Piscinibacter gummiphilus: one gene and its partner. The protein of the gene in region 2 interacts with the protein of the main gene of each other region in a pairwise test. Links are inferred from orthologs where the notes say so. Each region holds a gene or a part of one and is shown on either strand. Other genes may lie near its edges.

Region 1 (4,209 bases), 990 kb from region 2 along the record:
GCCGTGGTCCACCTCGAAGGCGTTGCGCGTGTCGAGCATCACCACCGGGCGACCCGTGTCGTCCACCCCGGCGTCGAGCCAGCGCGACAGCGTGCGGGCGTCGACCGACGGCGCACGGCCCGCCGACGGCTTCACGTGCGGGTGGTTCATGCGGATGATCTCGCGCTTGACCTTCACGAGCAGCTTGCCGAATGGCACGGTGGCCGACCAGCTCTCCTTCGGTTCGAGCGGTGCGAAGCGCGGGTCGGTGCGCAGTTCGCCCACGAACGCGCGCACGTCGTCGGGCGCGCCGGCGAGGAAGAGGTTGATGCCTTCTTCCGCGAGCAGCACGGTGCCCTTGAGCGAACGAGCCGCGGCTTGTGAGCGGATGCTCTCGCGGAGCGCCTGTGTGTCCGTGAGCGGCACGAACAGGTAGGACGAGATGTTGAGGACGGGGGGCAGGTTCGGTTCCACCCGCGCATTTTACGGAACCCACCTCTCTAGAATGTCGGGATGGCGTTTGTTCACCTCCGTTCCCACACCGAATTCTCCGTCGTCGACGGCACCCTGCGCATCGACGAACTCGTCGACGCCGCCGCCGGCGACGGCCAGGCCGCCCTCGCGATCACCGACCTGTCGAACCTGTTCGGCGGGGTCAAGTTCTACAAGGAAGCCCGCAAGGCGGGCGTCAAGCCCGTGCTGGGCGCCGACGTCTGGCTCGAGCCCGACACCGCCGCCGGCGAGAAGCTGCCCAGCCGCCTGCTGCTGCTGGCGCAGAACCGCAACGGCTACCTGAACCTCTGCGAGATCCTGTCCCGCGCGTGGATCCAGGACGTGCAGCAGGGCCGCGCGTGGGTGCGCTGGGAGTCGCTCGCCGCACTCGGCAGCGACCTGATCGTGCTGTCCGGAGCCGACCTGGGCGCCGTGGGCCAGGCCCTGCTCGCGAACGACACCGAACGTGCGAAGGCCATCGCCACGCGCCTGTCCGACCTGTTCCCCCAGCGCTTCTACATCGAGCTGCAGCGTGCCGGCCTGCCGGGCCACGAGCCGCACGTGCGCGCCGCGGTGCCGCTGGCGGCCGAACTCGGCCTGCCGGTCGTGGCCACGCACCCGCTGCAGTTCCAGACGCCGGAGGACTTCGAGGCCCACGAGGCCCGCACCTGCATCGCCGAGGGCGAGACGCTCACGAACCCGCGCCGCGTCAAGAAGTTCACGCGCGACCAGCACTTCAAGACGCAGGCCGAGATGGAGGCGCTGTTCGCGGACGTGCCCACGGCCATCCGGAACACCGTCGAGATCGCCAAGCGCTGCAGCCTGACGCTCGTGCTCGGCAAGCCGCGCCTGCCGGACTTCCCGGTGCCCGAGGTCGAGGGCCGCCTGATGGAGCCGGAAGAGTACTTCCGCTACGTCTCGCACGAGGGCCTGAAGGAGCGGATGATCCACCTGTTCCCGGACCCCGCCAAACGCGAGGCCGAGAACCCCCGGTATGTCGAGCGGCTCGACTTCGAGATCAACACGATCCTGAAGATGGGCTTCCCCGGCTACTTCCTGATCGTGGCGGACTTCATCATCTGGGCGAAAGGCCACGGTTGTCCCGTGGGGCCGGGCCGGGGTTCCGGCGCCGGCTCGCTCGTGGCCTACGCGCTCAAGATCACCGACCTCGACCCGCTGCGCTACAACCTGCTGTTCGAACGCTTCCTGAACCCGGAGCGGGTGTCGATGCCCGACTTCGACATCGACTTCTGCCAGGGCAACCGCGACCGCGTCATCGACTACGTGAAGGACAAGTACGGCCGCGAGGCCGTCAGCCAGATCGCCACGTTCGGCACCATGGCGGCGAAGGCCGCGCTGCGGGACGTGGGCCGCGTGCTCGGCATGGGCTACGGCCACGTCGACGGTGTCGCGAAGCTCGTGCCGGCGCCGCCCGGCAAGACCGTGACGCTCAAGCGCCCCGGCGACAAGCCCGACCCCGGCATCATCTACGCGCGCACCGAGGCGCCCGAGATCGAGCAGCGCGAGAAGAACGAGGAAGAGGTCGCCGAACTGCTGGCGCTGGCCGAACGCGTCGAGGGCATGGTGCGCAACATCGGCATGCACGCGGGGGGCGTGCTGATCGCCCCGGGCAAGATCACCGACTTCTGCCCGCTCTACATGCAGCCCGGCAGCGACAGCGCCGTGAGCCAGTACGACAAGGACGACGTGGAGGCCATCGGCCTCGTGAAGTTCGACTTCCTGGGCCTCGCCACGCTGACCATCCTCGAACTCGCGAAGGACTACATCCGCGCGCGCCGGCCCAAGCAGGAGAACTTCGCGTTCGAGAACATCCCGCTGAACGACCGCGCGTCGTACCAGCTGATGAGCGAGGGCAAGACGGTCGCCGTGTTCCAGCTGGAATCGTCCGGCATGCAGCGCATGCTGAAGGATGCGAAGCCCAGCGTGTTCGAGGACATCATCGCGCTGGTGGCGCTGTACCGCCCGGGCCCGATGGACCTGATCCCGAGCTTCTGCGCCCGCAAGCACGGGCGCGAGGAGGTCGAGTACCCGCACCCGCTGATGAAGTCGGTGCTGGAGGAGACCTACGGCATCATGGTCTACCAGGAGCAGGTGATGCAGGTGGCCCAGATCGTCGGGGGCTACTCGCTCGGCGGCGCCGACCTGCTGCGCCGCGCGATGGGCAAGAAGAAGCTCGAGGAGATGGTGGCGCACCGCGCGACCTTCGCCGAGGGCGCGGGCAAGCAGGGCATCGAGGAGCCCAAGGCCAACGAGATCTTCGACCTGATGGAGAAGTTCGCGGGCTACGGCTTCAACAAATCGCACGCCGCGGCCTACGCGCTGCTCGCGTACCACACCGCGTACCTGAAGGCGCACTACCTCGCCGAATTCACCGCGGCCAACATGAGCGTCGCGCTCGACGACACCGACAAGCTCAAGATCTTCCACGACGACGCCGTCAAGCTCGGTCTCACGTTCGAGCCGCCCAACATCAACACCTGCAACTACCGCTTCGAACCGGTGGCCGACAAGGTGGTGCGCTACGGCCTCGGGGCCGTGAAGGGCACGGGCCAGAGCGCGGTCGAGGCCATCATCGAGGCCCGCGCCGAAGGCGGTCCGTTCAAGAGCATCTTCGACTTCGCCGCGCGCGTGGACCGCAGCCGCATCAACAAGCGCACCGTCGAGGCGCTCATCAAGGCCGGCGCGTTCGACCTGCTGCACCCGGAGCGCTCCCAGGTCGTCGCGAGCATCGGCCTCGCGTTCGAATACGCCGACACCCAGGCCGCGCACGCGGACCAGGGCGGCCTGTTCGACTTCGACGACTCGCACGGCGCGTCCACCACCGAACCCGACCTCGTCGAGGCCAAGCCGTGGAGCATCAAGGAGCGGCTGAGCCTCGAGAAGATCGCGCTCGGCTTCTACCTGTCGGGCCACCTGTTCGACCAGAGCGGATCCGAGGTGCGCAAGTTCGCGCGCCGCGAGATCGCCGACCTGATCGACACGCGCGAGCCGCAGGTGCTCGCGGGCATCGTGGGTGACCTGCGCGTCATCAACGGCCAGCGTGGCCGTGTCGCGATCTTCAAGCTCGACGACAAGAGCGAGATGATCGAGGCGGTGGCCAACGAGGAACTGCTCAACGCGAACAAGGACCTGCTGAAGGACGACGAGCTGATCATCGTGCTCGGCAAGGCGCAGCCCGACCGCTTCTCGGGCGGCATGCGCCTGAACGTGCAGCAGGTGTGGGACCTGCCCACCGCGCGGTGCCGCTTCGGCAAGTACCTGCGCGTCGAGGTCAACGGCAGCGTGCCGCCGGTGACCGAGGTGCTGCGCGACCACCCGAGCCGGCGCGTGGAAACGGAAGAGGGCACCGTGACGCAGGGCCTGCCGGTGCGGCTCGTGCTGCACCGCGAGGGCGCGTCCGGCGAACTGGACCTCGGGGACGAGGGGCGGTTCTATCCGTCGGATGCGGCGCTCGAGCGGTGGCTCGAGGGCAGCCACGGAAAGTCCACCGTCGTCTACGACTGAACTGGCCGCACGTGCACAGTGCACACGTCGGCTGACGACTGTGCACATTGTGAAAGTGATTGAAAGCACGTCATCGCCCCCCGAACTCTTGCCGTTGTGGAGGTGTCGTACCTGACATGAAGTTGAAGGAGAAAACCGAATGATGAAGAAGATCCTGATGGCCGCCGGCCTGGCCGCGGTCAGCCTGCACAGCATGGCGAGTCCCAACGTGGG
Region 2 (3,170 bases):
TGAAGGCGAGCAGGTCCTCGTTCAGGCGTTCCTTGTGGGTGTCGGTGATGCCGTGGGGACCGCCTGCGTAGACGATCAGCTTCGCGCCCTTCACGAGCTTGGCCGACGAACGGCCGGCCGCGTCGATGGGCACCACCTGGTCGTCGTCGCCGTGGATCACCAGCGTGGGCACGTCGAACTTCTTCAGGTCTTCGGTGAAGTCCGTCTCCGAGAAGGCCTTGATGCAGTCGTACGTGTTCTTGTGGCCGCCCTGCATGCCCTGCATCCAGAACGAATCCACCATGCCCTGCGAGCGCTTCGCGCCCGGACGGTTGAAGCCGAAGAACGGGCCGCCGGCGATGTCGAGGTACAGCTGCGAGCGGTCGGCGATGGAACCGGCGCGGATGCCGTCGAACACCTCGATCGGCAGGCCGCCCGGGTTCGCGGCGGTCTTGAGCATCAGCGGCGGCACCGAGCTCACGAGCACGGCCTTGGCCACGCGCTTGGTGCCGTGGCGGCCGATGTAGCGCGCCACTTCACCGCCCCCCGTCGAGAAGCCCACGAGCACGGCGTTCTTGACGTCGAGGTGGTTCAGCAGGCCCGCGAGGTCGTCCGCGTACGTGTTCATCTCGTTGCCGTTCCACGGCTGGCTCGAGCGGCCATGGCCGCGGCGGTCATGGGCGATCACGCGGTAGCCCTTCGACGCGAGGAACAGCATCTGCGATTCCCAGCTGTCCGACGACAGCGGCCAGCCGTGGCTGAAGACGATGGGCTGGCCGGCACCCCAGTCCTTGAAGTAGAGCTGCGTGCCGTCGGGGGTGGTGAAATAGTTGGACATGGTGGGGGCTCCGTGAGCGGGGTGGGCGGGTTTGGAGGGGGTCTTGGTCGCGGCATCGGCCACCGCGGGAAGGACGAGCGAGGCGGCCGCGCCGGCACTGCCGATCAACAGATGGCGGCGCGCGAGGTCGGACGGGTCGGACATGAGAACTCCTTGGGATCGGGGACACGGTGTGTTCCTGGAGGAGAAGTCTCGCGGCGGCCCGCTCATGGCACACCCCTTGGAGGAAGGCCCCATCGCTCGGGCGTCGGCCCTCCCGGGCCCTACTGCGAATGGGGGAGCCCGTACGCCCCCCTGTGTTCGCGTGAATGCGCACACGGAACGACGCCGGAAAAGAAAAAGGCCCCGGAGTCTTTCGACTCCGGGGCCTTGTCTGGTGGGTGGTACAGGGATTGAACCTGTGACCCCTGCCGTGTGAAGGCAGTGCTCTACCGCTGAGCTAACCACCCAAGAATCTGGGCTTCCACCGGTCTGCTGCGACTGCTGTCGTGTGCAGAGCCTCAGATTATGCCACAAGCAAATGCCACTTTGTCTTCCCGTTTGAACTTTTATCGAGATCTTTCAGCACGCCCTCGTGTGCCTCGGTCTCGGACTCGGTGGCGAGCACCACCGGCAGCGTGAACTGCGTGAGGTCGACGGCGGCGACGACCACCTCGCCCGGCCCTGCCGCATCGCCCGCATCGATGACGAGCGAGTCCTGCCCGCGGGTCATGCGGATGTAGACCTCGGCCAGCAGCCCCGCGTCGAGCAAGGCGCCGTGCAGCGTGCGGTTCGTGTTGTCGACCTCGAGGCGCTTGCACAGCGCATCGAGCGAGTTCGACTTGCCCGGGAACATCTCGCGCGCCATGGTCAGGCTGTCGGTGATGTTCGCCACGTGCTCGGGGAACTTGGGCAGGCCCAGGCGCGCCAGTTCGGCGTTCAGGAAGCCCACGTCGAACCCGGCGTTGTGGATGATGATCTCGGCGCCGGAGAGGTACGCCATGAGCTCGTCCGAGACGGCCGAGAACAGCGGCTTGTCGGCGAGGAACTCGTCGGTCAGGCCGTGGATCTTGACGGCGTCCTCGTGGTTCTTGCGCTCGGGGTTCAGGTAGAAGTGGAGGTTCTCGCCGGTGAGCCGGCGGTTGACCATCTCCACGCACCCGATCTCGATGATGCGGTCGCCGGACTCGGGGCTCAGGCCCGTGGTTTCGGTGTCGAGGAAGATCTGCCTCATGCCGCGGCTCCCTGCACCTGCGGGCGGCTGGCCCAGGCCCACATCACGGCGCCCGCGAGGATCATCGGCACGCACAGCCACTGGCCCATGCTCAGGCCGAGCTGGAGCAGCCCGAGGAAGTCGTCCGGCTGACGGAAGTATTCGGCGACGAAGCGGCAGATGCCGTAGCCCACGAGGAACGCGCCCGACACCTGGCCGCGCTGGCGCGGCTTGCTGGCATACCACCACAGCAGCACGAACAGCAGCAGGCCCTCGAGCAGGAACTGGTAGATCTGGGACGGGTGGCGCGCGACGCTGTCGACGCGCGGGAACACCATCGCCCACGGCAGCGACTCGGGCGCGGGACGGCCCACCAGCTCGCCATTGATGAAGTTGCCGATGCGGCCCGACGCGAGGCCGGTGGGCACGCACGGCGCGATCAGATCCCACACCTCGAGCACCGGGCGCTTGCGCGTGAGCGCGAAGACGGCCATCGCGGTGATCACGCCGATCAACCCGCCATGGAAGGACATGCCGCCCTTCCACACCGCGAAGATCTCGGTGAAGTGGCTGGCGTAGTAGCTCGCCTTGTAGAAGAGCACGTAGCCGAGCCGCCCGCCGATCACGACCCCGAGCACGCCGTAGAACAGCAGGTCCTCCACGTCGCGGCGGGTCCAGCCCTTCGACGCGAACTGCGGCTGCTTCACGCGCAGCGACGCCAGCCAGAGGAACAGCCCGAAGGCCACGAGGTAGGTCAGCCCGTACCAGTGGATGGCCACGGGGCCGAGTTTCAAGGCGACAGGATCGATTTCGGGGTGAACGAGCATGGGCGGCAGGAGGTTGCAGCGGGTACGACGAGGGCGAACGATAGCTCAATTGGCGGAACGCGCCCCCGCGACGCCCCGAAGCGTATATTCGACGGGGATTCCCGGAAGCCCCGATACTGGGCCTCCCAGCCGTTGCCAGGAGACTCCGATGAGCGAGATCAACCGCCGTTCGAAGAACATCACCGAGGGCGTGGCGCGTGCGCCGAACCGCTCGATGTACTACGCCCTCGGCTACCAGGAAGGCGACTTCAAGAAACCGATGGTCGGGGTCGCCAACGGGCACTCCACCATCACGCCCTGCAACGCCGGCCTGCAGCGCCTGGCCGATGCGGCA

What was found. Proteins that work in one complex are often made in the same cells at the same time.
Region 1: the proteins of dnaQ (region 2) and dnaE interact in binary tests that used the Escherichia coli proteins (3 or more experiments, as listed by UniProt). The link is inferred for Piscinibacter gummiphilus from one-to-one orthologs.

The regions. Positions count from the first base shown.
Region 1 is NZ_CP015118.1:1,794,108-1,798,316, forward strand. What follows is about bases 165-4,196. They hold dnaE (DNA polymerase III subunit alpha), read left to right. Parts: upstream 165-492; coding sequence 493-3,996; downstream 3,997-4,196. Other genes in these bases: A4W93_RS08120 (sulfurtransferase), read right to left, coding at 165-441; A4W93_RS08130 (hypothetical protein), read left to right, coding at 4,136-4,196. Also shown: more of A4W93_RS08120, read right to left, coding at 1-164; more of A4W93_RS08130, read left to right, coding at 4,197-4,209. UniProt on the Escherichia coli protein: DNA polymerase III is a complex, multichain enzyme responsible for most of the replicative synthesis in bacteria. This DNA polymerase also exhibits 3' to 5' exonuclease activity. The alpha chain is the DNA polymerase catalytic subunit.
Region 2 is NZ_CP015118.1:2,780,150-2,783,319, reverse strand. What follows is about bases 177-3,169. They hold dnaQ (DNA polymerase III subunit epsilon), read right to left. Parts: upstream 2,031-3,169; coding sequence 1,323-2,030; downstream 177-1,322. Other genes in these bases: ilvD (dihydroxy-acid dehydratase), read left to right, coding at 2,985-3,169; lgt (prolipoprotein diacylglyceryl transferase), read right to left, coding at 2,027-2,836; A4W93_RS12420 (alpha/beta fold hydrolase), read right to left, coding at 177-961. Outside these bases: more of A4W93_RS12420, read right to left, coding at 1-176; more of ilvD, read left to right, coding at 3,170-3,170. UniProt on the Escherichia coli protein: DNA polymerase III is a complex, multichain enzyme responsible for most of the replicative synthesis in bacteria. The epsilon subunit contain the editing function and is a proofreading 3'-5' exonuclease.